Regions from separate parts of the Gordonia jacobaea genome, predicted to be linked through region 2. Evidence: predicted binding sites of a transcription regulator. Region 2 holds the regulator's gene; each other region holds the start of a gene.

Region 1 (5,274 bases), on a different contig from region 2:
CCGGTACACGCCGGGCCGGTGACGATGCAGCTCGATCAGCTGAGGTGGGGGTGGCCCGCCACAACCGACGCCACACCGCCGACGCTCGGCCCTGAACAGGGCATCTCCCAGGTGCTGCCGCCGGGATCGCGACTTGCCGTCGTCGGCCCGAGCGGCATCGGGAAGTCGACGCTCCTGCTGACCATCGCCGGTCTGCTCGAGCCGCGTGCCGGTTCGGTGAGTGCCACCGATCAGGACGGTACTCCTGTCGCATTGCGCTCGGCTGCATGCTATTTCGCCGAGGAGGCGCACATCTTCTCGACGACGCTCGGTGAGAACCTGCGCGTGGCCCGCGGCGACGTGACCGACGACGAGATGCGCGCGGCGCTGGGCGCCGTCGGTCTCGGCGAGTGGGTGGCAGGTCTGCCCGACGGCCTCGACACGGTGCTGACCGGTGGGGCGGAGGCGATCAGCGGTGGGCAGCGTCGTCGACTATTGCTTGCCCGCGCACTGCTGCACCGGGCACCGGTGGTGCTGCTCGACGAGCCGACCGAACACCTCGACGCCGCGGACGCCGAGCAGTTGCTCGCCCGCCTGCTGACGCCGGTCGGTGGCATGTTCGGACCCGAGCGGACCGTGGTGGTTGTGACGCATCAGCCACCGCGTGCGGAGTCTGCTGACTTCGTGCGCATCGAATGGGAACCGGTGAGTTCCCAGTAGGTGGCGATTGCTCAGTAGGCGATTGCTCAGTAGGCGATTGCTCAGTAGGGCGGCGGGTTCTCGTCGTTCCAGCGCTTTTCGGCACGTTCGAGTCGACGACGCTTGGCGTCGTGTGCGGCGTTGATTCGGCGATTGGCTGGGTGATCGGGTGGTTTCTGCCTGTGCAGCCCTCGGAAGAGGTTGAAGCCCGTGAACGCATTGCCGACGAAGGTGTGCCCGGTGGGGGAGACGAACAGAGTCGTCCCCATCACGGTCTGCAGGTCGCGCCAGTTGCCGAAGGTCTTGATCCTGTGGTGAAACCTGCACAGCGGCTTGAGGTTTGACGCCAGCGTGGCGCCTCCAGCCTGCGGATTGCTGCGGTTGAAAGCCTCGCCGTGGTCGACGTCGGCGCGCCACACCGGGTTGCTGCATCCGGGGAACGTGCAGCACAGCTCGCCCGAGCGGATCAGCGCGTCGAGCTTCTTGCTCGGCGTGTACCGCAGTGCCGATGAGGCGGCACGCTCGTTGATCGTCGCGGGATCGAGGAAGTCGATCTCGGCATCCGTGAGTAGTTTTCGAATCGTCTCCGCATCGCAACGCCGTGTCCGTCGATGAATCCCGGTTTGTCGTCGTGGCCATCGATGGTGGACTCGTTGACGACGACGTGGATGACCGCTCTCGGCGACGGCGGAATCATCTGTGCCGGTGCGGCGGCTTGGTCGGGCAGGTCGTCGGTTGGTTCGCTTGCCGCCTCCGAGAGGTCGTCAGACAGCGCGCAGGCCTCGCACCTACAGGTGAGGTGGCTCTCGCCGTGCGCGAAGGCGGTCAGGGCGTCGGCTCGACGTTGTGCGTGAGTGCGCGGGTCGGCGTCGTGGACGGCGTCGGCCATCGTGTTGAGCCGGGCGTCGATCATGACACCGGACTCGATGGGAAGCGTCCCGCTGATACGGGACTGTCCTGGCTGGTGCCGGTCGGGCCGTACCTGCACGTCGCGGTCATGCTCGACGAGCTCGCGCTGCCGTTTGACCGCGGGAGGGTCGAGTTGTGCGACGACGCTGTCGACGAGTGCCTTGAGGCGAGTCGTCGACATTTTGTTGCGCGCCAGCAGTGCCGAGGCGATTCGGGCGTCGACGTCGGCGATGGTGTCGGGTCCGCACAGGGCGGTGCGCGAAAGGACGATGAGGAATTGGGACAGGTCGAGACGTCCGCACGCCAGTACCGAGCCGGTGAGCGGTAGGCGATAGCGGACGGCATGCCCTGCGGTAATCAGCTCACGCGCCCTGGCGGGCGAGACCGAGAGGACCGCGCCGACGTCGGCGATGGTGCGCTCGAGTCCGTCCGGGCCGAACCGGGCGCGCGGATTACCGCCGGATCTGGCCAGCGTCGCCAGCGCGTGCAGATCTTCCGGGGAATCGGCGGGGCCGGGGTGCGCTTCGCCGATCTCTGAGCCGTAGTCTTCCTCGTGCTCTTCGTGAATCAGGCTGATAGCCTGCAGCATTCGATAATCGGCGCTGGCGCGAACAGACGCGCAATGCGCGATGATCTCGACCAGGTCGGTCTTCGACAGTTCTTCGTCCTCGCACATCTGCTCGACGATCGGCGGCATCGTCGGCGCGCCAAAGCGCTCGGGATCCGACGACGCGCCGGGCGCGCCCGCGCCGGCGTCGAGAGTGGTTTCCAAGGACATGAACCAAACATACATTCGAGGTCTGACAAAAATTCTGAACGCAGATCCGACCTCGGCATACGCAGCGAAAAATGCGTTGCGGGCATGTTGTTGCGGGCGTACTTTCGGTCGTACACGAGAAAGGAGGTGGTCTGAAGTTGTATGACATACGGACACGTGAGGTGGCCATCCGCTAACGGCGGACCGCCTGTGACTTAAGCAGTTCGCCCGTTGGCGAATACCAGATGGTCACCCGACCCCCGCATCCGGCGTCCGGCCGATGTGCCCGTCTCTGACGGGTGATGCGGGGGTCGTTCCATGTCTTGGGCTGTTCCGTGTCTGGGTTCTTTCGCGGCCTGAGGTAGTGCGGCAGCCTCGGCCTGTCGGGCAATTCCGACAACGAGTAGTGCATTACGCATGCGGCCGCCGAGTCCGGGGAGTGAACTTCGTGTCAGTAGCACACTCGTTACCCGTGATTTGTGACAGACAGTGAGGTCGATGATGAGAACAACCAGCGCGGTCAGATCTCTCCACGCGCGCATGCACGAGTCGTCGAATCGCACTGCCGCGGTGCGCAGCCGCTATCTCACCACCGAGGATCCGGAATGGACCAACGACGGGCCGACCAACTGGATCATCGGGACGGTCGAGAACCTCGGCTACAGCCGACTTGGTATCGCAGGTGCCGCATCGGGCCACCTTGTCTTGCACAATGACGGCCTCGCCGACCTGGCGATCCTCTCCGCCCCCGGCGTCTGCGGGACCGCCGATGCGCTGTTCACCTACCTGCCGCGCGGCGCGTCGCGCATCCTGCCCGACACCGAGTTCCACATCCTGCAGGGTGAGCGTCGAGGTGGGCGCCCGGTGCTGGTGGGAGAGATCATCGACGACGGCCCGCTCGCGCTCCAGTTCTTCTTCGACGGCCCGCCGCCGCAATTGCGTGGGTGATCAGGCAGCGAATTCGACAATCAGGCAGCGTCACGCGACCGAGGCGAATGCGTGCGGCGTGCGCTGACTATCCGACGAAACGACGCAGCTTCGCGGACAGGCGCGGCGTGAGGTCGCCGTCGGAGTCGACGCGCTCTTCGACGTAGGCGAGGTCGCCGTCGGGAACGATGCCGTAGAGGCGCTTGGCGTTGCCGGCGGGGGCGCTGGTCTCCGAGCGCACGACGGCGTCGGTGGTGAGATTCCACGACGTCTGGTTCAGCGGCCGACCGTAGAACAGCTCGACCCAGCCCTCGGCGTGGGCGAGGAGCAGTTCGATGGAGTCGTCCTCGGTGATACGCCAGTAGCCGGTCTCACGCTGGTCGGGACGAAGGAAGTTGGCGTCCTCGTCGATGACCCAGGAGCGCGACTCCCAGTTCAGGAAGTTCTGTCCGTCATGACTGACGACGATCTGCTGTGCGAAGTGATAGTCGGTGTGGGTGACGGGATCGTGTCCCTCGCCCTCGCCACGCCACACTCCCACGAGCGGTAGTAACGCGAGAAGTCCCTGGTGGAGGTCCGCACCGAGCCGCAGGTTGGCGGTATCGGCCTTCAGCGGCAGATCGTCCCACGCGGGTACGTTGCGTTCGCGGCTGCCTGACTCGGCAGCGCGCGAATCGGCCTGGCTGATCGCCTCGTCGCCTGATCTACGGGCGGCGCCGGCGTCGTCGGGCTGTGCGTCCTCCGGGGAGGTCACGATTCGTCTGTGACCAGTCGGTAGAGCACGTACAGCGCAAACCAGGTGATCAGGACGGCCGCGAGGACCAGCAAGATTTCGAAGAAGATGACCACGGCTAGATTCTAACTCCGATGCGCGGGCGGTAGTTCACTGAGGTCGACCACACTCGGCTGGAAATATTGGCCGCGGGCCTCGTACCTCGCGTTTGAGACCTCAGCGGCAGGCGGGGCGACACGGTCGCCGCGTTTGGCTGGGCTCACAGGTGCGGCGCAGGCACGGCGCCAGCATCACCATCGGTAGCCGAGGCCAGAATGCGCGCCAGCTCCGGATCGGCGTACACCTCCGCGGTGTGCCGCCACGCCTCGATCGTCAGCGCCGACGGCGCTGGATTGTCGAGTGAGACGCCCACTGTCAGCGAATCGGCCAACTCCGCGGCGAACTGATCGACCTCTTCATCCGAGAGCAGCTGTGCCCTTGCGAACGCCGCCACCACTGCCGCACGAAACACACCGGTCTCACCAGAGGCCACCAGCGCCCGCAGCAACGCCGCCGCGGCCGAAACCACCTCGTGTTCCTGATCAGCCCGCGCCGCGGTTATCAAGACCAGGTCCTCGGCATCACGCCGAGTCACCCGCAAAGGCCGACCACCCTCGGCGGCCAGCCATTCCGACACCGCCGCTTTGCCACGGTTCTGCAGTTCCGACCTCAGCTCCCGAACAACCCCGAAACGCTGCCGAGGTCGGGGCCGCTTGGTTCCGACGGCAGGGCGCAGCCGGGTCCGTAGACGATCCGGTAGACGGCGCACTTCGCGCCGGCGTCGTCGAGTCGGATCACTGTTCCGTGTCGCGTCCGCCCTGGGCCGCCGACAGTGTTGATGGGCGTCGGCTCCGACCACGGTCCGCTCGGCGACGGCGCGGTGGAGTAGTAGATCTTGCGTTCACCGTAGATTTTGTCGGTGTACAGGAAGTAGCGTCCGCCGACGCGCGTCATGCTCGGACCCTCCTGTACGTGTGCGGCGCAATCGACGTCGCGTCGCCACGGGCCGTTGAACGAGCCCGACCGCCACACTTCGTTGCAGGTGCCGTCGCGTTTGATGGTGAGGTACTTGGTACCGCCCTGTTGGAAGAACGAACCGTCGATCCTGTCCGCGGCACCGGGCGCGAGGTTGATGCGTGTCGCAGGCCCCGCGTTGAAGACGATGTTCTTGCCGACGGGTACGACGCGGCCACGTCCTGCCGGGTTGATGTCGAGTTGGTTGACTCGAATG
Region 2 (5,274 bases):
CCGTCCGAGGGCAGAAACCGTATCGCAGCGCGTGCGATCGCGGCCTTCTCTGCGGTGTGGGAGGACTCGCGTTGGTCGAGTCCCAACTCGTTGACTACCTCGACCGTCCCGGCCTTGACTGCTCCGCCGTGGACGCGTTGCACGCTACCTGCGCGCTCGAGGACCGCGAGGTCGCGGCGCACCGTCTCGCTCGTCACGTCGAACCTGTCGGCGAGGGCGGTCACGGATGCGCGGCCGTGCGCGCGCACCTGATCGGCTATTGCTCGCTGTCGCTCTTCGGCGTACACCTGTCGACTCCGATCTGTGGTGTGGCTCGCGCTTCGGCGAACCATCTGTGGGTCTGTGTGCTGTGGATCCGGCTGCTGTGGATCTGGCTTCTGCGGATCATCGTGAGTTTGGTTCTGTGTGGCATTCGATGTTGATATATCTGTGTTTACGCCCGTGTGTGTTGACAAGTCAAGTGTTTCGAGTAACTTTGATCACAGAAATTCACGATGCCGGGTATCCCTCACAGATCACCGCACCCGGCCGATCGACCCGGAAGGCAGCAGACGCAATGGAGAATCACCTGGTATCGGAGAATCGGGTCACCATGAACGGTCAAGGAGAGTTGTCGGGAACACCCGTCGTCGCGGGGTTCGCCTACGGGCCGGTGTTGTGGCCGGGTGGGCGCGTCACCTACGACGAGACGTCACTCGGCACCGATCACGTTCTGGCCGAGGGCGAGCGGGACGCGGAGGCGGAACGCCTCGTCGCCGCCGCGGCAGTCGTCGCGGGCAGGCTGCGTCATCGCGCATCACACGCGTCGGGAGCTGCGGCCGAGGTCCTTGCTGCGACCGCCGGGTTGGCCGAGGATCGGGGATGGATCGGTGCGGCGAAATCGCGTGTCGCGAAGGGCGCGTCGGCGCCCGCCGCCGCGGTCGCGGCCACGGCGCAGTTCTCCGAGATGTTCGCCAAACTCGGCGGGTTGATGGCAGAGCGGATCACCGACCTCAACGACGTTCGTGACCGAGTGGTCGCCGAGTTGCTCGGCCAGCCGGAGCCGGGAATTCCGACGCCGAGTCACCCGTCGATTCTCTTCGCTGACGACCTCGCTCCCGCGGATACCGCTGGGCTCGATCCCGCGGTGATCGTCGGGCTGGCCACGCGTCTCGGCGGACCGACCAGTCATACCGCCATCATCGCGCGGCAGTTGGGCATCCCGTGCGTGGTCGCTGTGGCGCGACTGAGTGAGATCACCAGCGGCACAATGGTTTTGCTCGACGGAGGCGCGGGGTCGATCACCGTCGAACCAGAGGGGTCCGAAGCGCGTGAACTCGTCGAGCGCAGCGTTGCGGAGGCCGCGCTTGTTGCTGCGTGGCGTGGCCCCGGCCGGACTGCCGACGGCACCGCCGTCGCCATCCTCGCGAATGTTGCCGACGGCGTCTCCGCGCGCAGCGCTGCCGATGCACCAGTCGAGGGCATCGGGCTGTTCCGCACCGAGTTGGCGTTTCTCGACAGGGCGGATGAGCCCGATGTGGACGAGCAGACGCGGCTGTACCGCGACGTGTTCGAGGCGTTCGCGGGCCAAAAAGTCGTCATCAGGACGCTCGACGCCGGGTCGGACAAGCCGCTGGCGTTCATCGAGCACCCGGACGAGGCGAATCCCGCACTAGGCGTGCGAGGCAACCGCATCGGCGACGACCACCCCGACATCGTGCGAACTCAGCTCGACGCGATTGCGCGCGCGGCAGAGGAGTCCGGCACGACGCCGTGGGTCATGGCACCGATGATCGCCACGGCCGCGGAGGCCGCACAGTTCGCCGAACTCGTCCGTCAGCGTGGTCTGACGGCAGGCGTGATGATCGAGATCCCGGCAGCGGCGATCCTGGCGCCCGCGATTCTGGCCGAGGTTGACTTCGTGTCGATCGGAACCAACGACCTCACCCAGTACACGATGGCCGCCGACCGGATGTCGGCAGAACTCGCCGAACTCACCGACCCCTGGCAACCGGCGGTGCTCGCACTCATCTCGCAGGTTGCGACCGCCGGCGCCCAGCAGGGCAAACCCGTCGGAGTCTGTGGCGAGGCCGCGGCCGACCCGTCGCTCGCATGTGTGCTCGTCGGGCTCGGAGTCACCTCGCTGTCGGCGGCTCCGGCGGCGACGCCCGCAGTCGGGGCGAAGCTGTCGACGGCGACGATGGAGCAGTGCCGGGCTGCCGCCGCTGCCGCACTTGCCACCTCGAGTCCGGCACTCGCCCGACGCGCAGCTGCCGAGCAACTCGACGGCTGACGCAGACCCCGCTGGTCAGCGACCTGCGGGGCCCGTTCCGCGCATCAGACCCGGCGCATCACCGTGACGACTTTGCCGAGGATGGCGGCGTCGTCTCCGGGGATCGGATCGAAGAGCGGATTGTGCGGCATCAGCCAGACGTGGCCGTCTTTGCGCTTGAAGGTCTTCACCGTCGCCTCGCCGTCGATCATCGCTGCGACGATGTCGCCGTTGTCGGCGACATTCTGCTGACGCACGACAACCCAGTCGCCGTCGCAGATCGCGGCGTCGATCATCGATTCGCCGACGACGCGGAGCAGGAACAACGAGCCCTCACCGACGAGCTCACGCGGAAGCGGGAAGACGTCTTCGACCGCCTCCTCCGCGAGAATCGGACCGCCCGCCGCGATGCGGCCGAGTACCGGAACGAACGTGGGGGTCGGGAGATCTCCGTTGATGGCATCGGAGTGATGTGCGTCGGGAGCCTCGGAGACGTTGACCGCCCGCGGACGGTTGGCGTCGCGCTTCAACAGGCCCTTGCGCTCGAGGGTGCGCAACTGGTGTGCGACCGATGACGTGGACGTGAGGCCGACGGCGTCGCCGATCTCTCGGATGCTCGGCGGATACCCGCGCTCGCGCACCGACTTTCGGATCACATCGAGGACGCCACGCTGGCGATCGGTGAGTGTTGCCTCGGCGACGGCCGGATGGATCGGTGCCTCCTCGCCGCCTCCACTCTTCTTGCCTTCGACGCTGCGACCGTTGCCCTTGGGCGACGACGGGCCGCGTCGTGACTTCTCTGTCATCGGTTCCGTCCTTCCTGATGTGTGAAGCGGGTGCTGTTGTGAACCGGGTGCTGTTGTGAAGCGGGGTGGGGTGCGTCTTTCTTCCATCGTCTGGCGCCGACAGTAGCGGAGGCCACTGACAACATCAAACATTTGTTCGACGTGTCGCAGGACTTTGTCGGACCCCTCTGGTAGAACTCGAACATCAGTTCATCGAACGCTTGATCGACCATTGGAGGTAGCGATGACCAGCTTGATGACCAACCCGGTGACCCGCACGATTCCCAGCACGTCGAGTGCATCCGCGGCAACACCGCCGACCACCCGATCTGCAACGCCGCGACCTGCATCGACGACGCGTCCCCGAGTTCACCGCGCCACGGTGGTCAGTGGACGTGCACCGTCGAATCCCGTGCGTAGCGACGAGCTACGTGTGGCGGGGCACGTTCGAACGACTGAGTCCCGACGGACCGCCGGCGCAGACGTCATGCCGCAACCTCGGCGTCGGATCGCGTTCGATCACGGAACCTCAACGCGGCCAGCGGGCACGCGATGCGCCGGTGGCGTCGGCGAGCTGGTGGCTGCCCGTCGGCGCCGGGCAGCGTTCTTGGCGGTACTCGCGGGAGTCGGGTTGGCACTGACCGTGTGGGTGGTCGGGACCGTCGGCGCCGACTACCAGCGGGCGAGCATGCCGTCGTCGACCTCCACGCAGGTGGTCCACGTGCGTTCCGGCGAATCGCTGAGCTCGATCGCCGCACGCGTCGCGCCTGATGTGCCGCGTCAGACCGTCATCGACGAGATCATCGACCTCAACGATCTGCCGTCGAGTGGGCTGCGCGTTGGCCAACCGCTTGTCACACCCGCGTACCGCTGAGCGCTGGCGGTATTCTCGATGTCACAGGGTCCAGTCGGAAACCGACACGGTCACCGCTGCGGTCTCGCCTCCGCCGGTCGTCAGACGATCGGACCGAGCCAGACCGACGGAGCCGCTGCGTCCCGAGATCTGCACGAGGACTACATGCGCTGCCCGTTTTGCAAGAACGAAGACACCAAGGTCGTCGATTCGCGTGTCGCCGATGAGGGGCAGGCGATCCGGCGTCGTCGCGCGTGTAGCGAGTGCGGGCGGCGGTTCTCCACAGTCGAGAGTGCTGTTCTGGCAGTCGTGAAGCGCAACGGTGTGACCGAGCCGTTCAGCAGAGAAAAGGTGATGCGCGGGGTACGACGCGCATGCCAGGGACGTCACGTGAACGAAGACGATCTCGCACAGTTGGCTCAGCAGGTCGAAGACGCGGTGAGGTCGTCCGGTTCGGCCGAGATCCCCAGCAACGAGGTCGGTCTGGCCATCCTCGGCCCGCTCCGCGACCTCGACGAGGTGGCGTACCTACGTTTCGCCTCGGTCTACCGGTCGTTCGATTCGCTCGAAGACTTCCAACGCGAGATCGACGACCTCCAGGGCAACCTCACCGGTTCGCACGAAGGCGCCGACGACCTCGACACGCCCGCCACCCGCGACGACACTGTCGATGCTGCGTCGAGTCCAGCGGGTCCGGTGTCAACCGAGTCGGTCAAGAGCTCGTAGCGCCCGTTTCTCCGAAATAGGATAGGCGGTACCGAGTTTCTGGGCGAAGAGGCTGACCCTCAGCTCCTCGACGATCCACTGAGCTTCCTCGCTGACGATGTCTCGGCGCGATTCGGGAAGCTGTGTCAGGCGCTGGTTCCATCGTTCGGTGACCCTGTCGATGGCGGCCATTCCCTCGCGGTCGCGGTTCGCGGCGGCAGGAAGCTGCTCGAGGCGCTGTCGTGCGGCGGTCAGGTATCGCGGAACGTGCTGCAGGTGTTCGCGAGCCGTTGCGAGAACAAATCCGTCGAAGACCAGGTTGTTGAACTGTTCGGCGACGTCGTCGGCCGCTGTTTGACCCGAGTGGCGGTCGATCTCGGCGCGCAGGGGAGCCACCTCACGGAACACATCGACAGCAAGAGCGAAATACTCCGGCGCCGCAGCCGATACGCGCGGTCGCAGTGTCGAGACGAGCTCGTCGAAGGCCGGAGGCGTGCGGATTGATCCCAAATCGACTGCTGCGGGAGCGATGTCGCGAATCGCCCGACGCGTGCAGTCGGCATACAGCGCGTCGGGTGACGCATAGGGACTCTGGCTCAGTGCCAGCCGACCGGCCGGGTCGAGCCCGGCGCTGATCTTGCGTGAGAGCGGCGGGATCGCGTGGTCGAGCAGTTCGATGA
Region 3 (5,274 bases), on a different contig from region 2:
ATGTACTCCTCGCGTATTCGCGTCACCAGGAACACCTGGTAATCCATCGCGAGGCCGAACACCACGCCGATCAGGAAGATCGGGAGGAACGACAGGATCGGCTTGGTGTTGTCGATCAGACCGAACCAACCCTCTTGGAAGATCGCGACCGTCACACCGAACGTCGCCAGCACCGAGAAGATGAAGCCGATCGTTCCGATCAGCGGGACCCAGATCGACCGGAACACCGCGATCATGATCAGGAATGCCAGCCCGACCACCACGATCAGATATGGGATGAGCGCCTTGTCGAGTTTGGCGGACAGGTCGGACATGATCGCCGTCTGGCCACCGACGTGCAGCTCTGCCCCCGCCCGCTGAGCCTCGGGGCTGAACGCGCGGATCTGCTCCATGAGGTCGTGCGTCGCCTGATCCGACGGCGCGCTCTCGGGCGTCACCGAGATCAGCGCGGCGGTTGCCCCGACATTCGGCTGCGGTGTGCCGTTGCCCAGCCACGTCATCGTCGACGCATTGGCGACGTCGGGCAGCGTCTTGATGTGCGCGACGGTCTCGGTGGCCGCCTTCTCCACCGTGCCGTCCTCGGAGTGCAGCACGACGAGCAGCGGGCCGTTGATGCCCTCACCGAAGCCACGCTGCAGCAGTGCCTGCGCGGGAGCCTCGTCGTCGCTGGAGAGCGAGAGTCCCAGTTGCAGCTTGCCGACCGGGATCGCCGCGAGCACCAGCACCGCGAGACCCGCGACGATGAACGGGATGGGTCGTCGAACCACCATGCGGCCGAAGCGAACTCCGTTGGTGTCGGCGGTGTCGGATTCTTCTGCGTGCTTGATCCACGGGATGCGCGGGGTGAACGCGAAACGTCCGACGGCGCCGAGCAGCGCGGGGATCAGGGTGAGCGCGGCGATCACGGCCATGAACACCGCGACGGCGGCGCCCGCACCCATCTGGGTGATCAGCGGGATCCCGACCACCATCAGCGCGACGACAGCGATGATCACGGTCAAACCGGCGAAGACCACCGCGGAGCCTGCCGTACCGACCGCGCGGCCCGCGGCGTCGGCCCTGTCTCCGCCGCGTTTCACCTCGCCGCGGTAGCGCGAGACGATGAACAGCGCGTAGTCGATCGACACGGCGATGCCGAGCATGGTGACGATCGCGGTCGCGGTCTCGTTGACCGTCATGACCTCGGCACTGAGCCGCAGCAGCATGATGGTGATCATCACGCCCATCAGTCCGGTGATCAGCGGGATGAACGCGGCGACCAGCGCCCCGAAGGCGACGATCATCACCACGAAGGCGACCGCGAAACCGATCAGCTCGGCCTTGCCGCCCGCCTCCATGACACTCATCAGCGAACCCGTGGCCTCGACCTGCAGGCCATTGCCCCGATGCTTCTCGAGGATGTCGGTCAACTGCTTCTTGTTCTCGACGGTGAGGTCGGTCAGCTCGATGTTCTGCCGCACCTGGATCAAACCGACCTTGCCGCCGTCACCGAGAACCGACGACGCGAGCTCGGGTTTGGCCGCGGCGACGGTGACCGGGTTCAGCACCGTTGCCTTGTCGGTGAGGTCGGGCAGGGTGTGCAGGTCGGCGACGAGTGCGTCGATCTGAGCGGAATGGGCGGCCAGCCCGTCGTCCGCGGCGACGAGGACGCTGGTCGACGCCTGCGATTGCTGCTTCATCGCCTCGGGGAAGTACTCCTCGACCTGCGATGTCGCGGTCCCGGAGTCGGTTCCTGGGAGTTCGAAGTCTTTCGCGAACTTCGGATTCAACGCACCCACGAGCCCGATGAGCAACGCGGCGATGACCACCCAGGCCCCGATCACCCACCACTTGTGGCGGAACGAGAACCGTCCCACCCGAAACAACAACGACGCCATCTGTGCACTCCCTCGAGAAGACTCCGACATTCTGGTAGCAACTAAGAAGTGTTAGTTGCTAACACTTGTGCTCCGGTATACAGATCGTTCCGGCCAATGTGCCACCTCCGAGCCGCGATTGTGAGCGACGTCCCACACGAGCGCCTGCGACCGCCTTGCGAACACACGTTCGATATCGGTGTAGGCTGACGTCCATGAGCGCAGGAGTCCAGGGATCGATCTTCGACCTCGACGCCGAGTCACCGCGGCTGCGCGATCTCGGATCGCACGTCGAGCGTCGAGTCCTGACCAACGGCGCGTGGGTGGATCTGCGGCCGGGATGGATCGCAGGCAGCACCGACCTCTTCGACGCTCTGCACGACGTCGTTCCGTGGCGGGCCGAGCGTCGTCGGATGTACGACAGGGTTGTCGACGTCCCGCGTCTGGTCTGCAATTACCAGGCGAGTGACGAACTCCCCGACCCGTTACTCGCCGACGCGCGAGCGGCCCTGACAGCGCATTACCGCGACGAGTTGCGCGAGGGCTTCGCGACCGCGGGCCTGTGCCTGTATCGCGACGGGTCGGATTCGGTTGCGTGGCACGGCGACCGGTTCGGGCGTGGCGCCACGCACGACACGATGGTCGCGATCGTCTCCCTCGGCTCACCGCGCCCGTTGGCACTGCGGCCGCGCGGCGGCGGAGCGTCGTTGAAATTCACGTTGTCGGCGGGCGATCTGTTGGTGATGGGCGGGAGTTGTCAACGCACCTGGGAGCACGCGGTGCCGAAAGTCCGCGGCGTCGGGGCGCGAATGAGCGTGCAGTTCCGCCCACCCGGCGTGTGGTGAGCGGGAGACTCCCGAAGATCTTTGGAACCTTTACCCCCTTGGGTGCGTCAGAGTCTGTGCCGTCGGTGCCAGCCGACGGGAACATCTGAACGTGACATCAGGGGGACCGACACGTGACAGCACCTCAACTGCCGCTCGATGGCATGGCGGATGTAATCGGAGAAGGTTTGGCCGAACTCCTCAACAGAGCGAGGAAGCCGGACCGCGAGGACAGCACCCCTGCTCCTGGGCCTGGCCCTGATCGATCAGATCCTGACCAATCCTCCTCTGCCCGAGCGCCTTTCGGTGTTCGACCCGAGGAGATCGAGCAGACCGCGAGTGCATGGCGGCGTGAATCGAAGGTCGTGGCGGAGCTCAAACTCGATGCGCTGTCGTCGGTGTCCGGTGCGATGAGTGACGTGACGACAGCGCTTCACTCGGCGTCGACCTCGGCGGTTCCGACGATCGCCTCGATCTCGGCTCGACTTGCGACACTGGCCGATTCGCTCATGACGTTCAACGCCATGGCCATCGATCGCGACGATCGCGCAGCGGCATCCCTACGCAGCGTGCCGACCCGCTGATGAAACCGACCATCTCAGCGGTGCGCGGATGGAGTACCAACGCGATCTCGGCCGCAGGCGCGGCCGCACAGGCCGCAGCTCAGACGCTCGACACGTCCCTCGCGGCAGTCGAGCGATCACTGAACGACGCCGCCTCGTGGCGAGGCGCAACCCACGACGCCGCGCAGATGCGGATCACCGAAGAACGCGACCACGCCTCCGAGGTACGTAACGTACTGAACCAGATCGCCGACGAGGCCAAGGACGCCGCCGCAGACATTGCCCATGCACGGGCGTATCTGATCCGCGAGGTCGACAACGCGATCGCCGACGGGTTCACCGTGTCCGACACCGGCGAGGTGACCCACGCCGATCCCGACGAGGACATGAACGCCTTCGTCCGCGAGAACCGGATCGCCATCGGCATTGACACCCTCACCGAATTCGACACCGACTACGGCCGTCGGATCGGCGAATTGGCATCCGACATCGCAGCCATGGTCAACGGACAGCCCGACGTCACGCTGCCCGGCGGCACCCGCGCCGACCCGGACCGGGTGGTCGCCGATCTGCGTAACCTACCCGCCGAACACCGACGCCAGTACCTGGAGTCAATGAGTCCCACCGACGTGCGTCGTCTGATCCAGGCCGATCCGAACGTCATGGGCAACCTCGACGGCGTGCCGTTCGACACCCGCGCCGATGCCAACGAGATCAACATCCGCACCGCATTGGCAGCGGAGATCGCAGCCGGACGTGGTGAGGGGCCGCGCGCACAGATGCTGACCGACTTCCTGCGACAGAAGAACGACCCCGCCTCCGCCGTCGACCGCGACAACGCAGGCGCCTACCTCGCCGACGACAACAAGACCGAGCGCAGATTCATCGCATTCGACAACACCGGCAACGGCCGGTTCATCGAGATGATCGGCACTTTCAACAAGGACACACGTAACGCTGCGGTGGTGGTACCCGGAACGAACAGCAACATGAACGGCAGCCTGCGCAACAGCAACTCCGCATGGAACCTCGCGAAGGAAACCAACGGACCGGTCTTCGTGTACATGAACGGTGAACTGCCGCAGAAGATGGGTTACGAGGGTGCGCCCTCCGCCGCGCTCGACGCGCTGGAGGGCGGCCTGCGGGATGGCCTGCCGGGTGCGCGGGACGGCGCCCGGTCGGGGGTGGAGAAGTCCTTGGACGATTCGGCAGCCGACCCCGCCTTCGCTCGCAGCATGGCACCGGGACTCGTCGATTTCGGTCGTGAACTCGACGCCGAGATCGCCCGCCACGCCCCCGACGCGAAGACCACCTTCATCGGCCACTCCTACGGGGGTTCGGTCGTCGGATCGGCCGAACAGTTGGGGCTGCGCGCCGATCGGGTCATCTATGCGTCGTCGGCGGGCACCGGAGTGTTCGAGGGCGGGTGGGACAACGCCAATCCGCACGTCGAGCGGTTCTCGATGACCGCACCGGGCGATATCATCCAGGGCATCCAATCGCTACCCGGCAATCCGCACGGCGCCGATCCCGACACCGCCCCTGGCGTGACGCGCATGGACTCGGGCTACTTCGGTGATGACGGACAGCATCCCCGGCGGCTCGTAGCAGGCACCGCAGGCCACGGCGACTACTGGGACGACCCGAACTCCGACGCCTTCAACAACATCGCGCGCGTCGTCGTCGGCGAGGAGCCGACCCCGTACGTCTATCGAGCACCAGACATTCCGATCGTCGGGGAACTGAAGCACCTGGCGGAAGCAGGCGTGATCGACGTGCCCGGCCTTCCCGACGTCCCGCTGCGACTACCGAAATGAGCTGCGCGCGTTCACTTGTCGGAGTGTTTGGACGAGCCCGTCGCCATCCGGATCGCGGGGCCGAGCAGTCCGGAGATCAACCCGCCGATCGACAACGGGGTCTGGCCGTCGAGGCCGATCGGGGCATACATCTCGGTGATCTCACTGCGCCCGCGCACCACTCGACGATCAACCGCCGTCCAGTGTTCGCTCTCGTCCTCCGACGCGTTTATCG

The links. The regulator LexA, encoded in region 2, represses DNA repair genes until DNA is damaged. The targets are predictions, from matches to a motif close to CGAACANNTGTTCG.
Region 1: ACRVY7_RS03725 (DUF222 domain-containing protein) is a predicted target of LexA. The motif match lies at 2,370-2,383, and genes of this name have one in related genera.
Region 3: ACRVY7_RS03340 (alpha-ketoglutarate-dependent dioxygenase AlkB) is a predicted target of LexA. The motif match lies at 2,036-2,049, and genes of this name have one in related genera.

Annotation. Positions count from the first base shown of each region.
Region 1 is NZ_CBDRLS010000001.1:809,555-814,828, reverse strand. It holds gene cydC (thiol reductant ABC exporter subunit CydC) at 1-699, shown strand, start outside; gene ACRVY7_RS03730 (hypothetical protein) at 741-1,097, opposite strand; gene ACRVY7_RS03725 (DUF222 domain-containing protein) at 1,145-2,365, opposite strand; gene ACRVY7_RS03720 (hypothetical protein) at 2,843-3,292, shown strand; gene ACRVY7_RS03715 (heme-binding beta-barrel domain-containing protein) at 3,360-4,025, opposite strand; gene ACRVY7_RS03710 (hypothetical protein) at 4,264-4,638, opposite strand; gene ACRVY7_RS03705 (glycoside hydrolase family protein) at 4,713-5,274, opposite strand, start outside.
Region 2 is NZ_CBDRLS010000003.1:136,605-141,878, forward strand. It holds gene ACRVY7_RS11450 (DeoR/GlpR family DNA-binding transcription regulator) at 1-287, opposite strand, end outside; gene ptsP (phosphoenolpyruvate--protein phosphotransferase) at 557-2,272, shown strand; gene lexA (transcriptional repressor LexA) at 2,317-2,964, opposite strand; gene ACRVY7_RS11465 (LysM peptidoglycan-binding domain-containing protein) at 3,281-3,910, shown strand; partial or broken gene nrdR (transcriptional regulator NrdR) at 4,055-4,489, shown strand; gene hrpA (ATP-dependent RNA helicase HrpA) at 4,589-5,274, opposite strand, start outside.
Region 3 is NZ_CBDRLS010000001.1:729,880-735,153, forward strand. It holds gene ACRVY7_RS03335 (MMPL family transporter) at 1-1,877, opposite strand, end outside; gene ACRVY7_RS03340 (alpha-ketoglutarate-dependent dioxygenase AlkB) at 2,072-2,701, shown strand; gene ACRVY7_RS03345 (hypothetical protein) at 2,815-3,264, shown strand; gene ACRVY7_RS03350 (alpha/beta hydrolase) at 3,264-5,060, shown strand; gene ACRVY7_RS03355 (adenylate/guanylate cyclase domain-containing protein) at 5,072-5,274, opposite strand, start outside.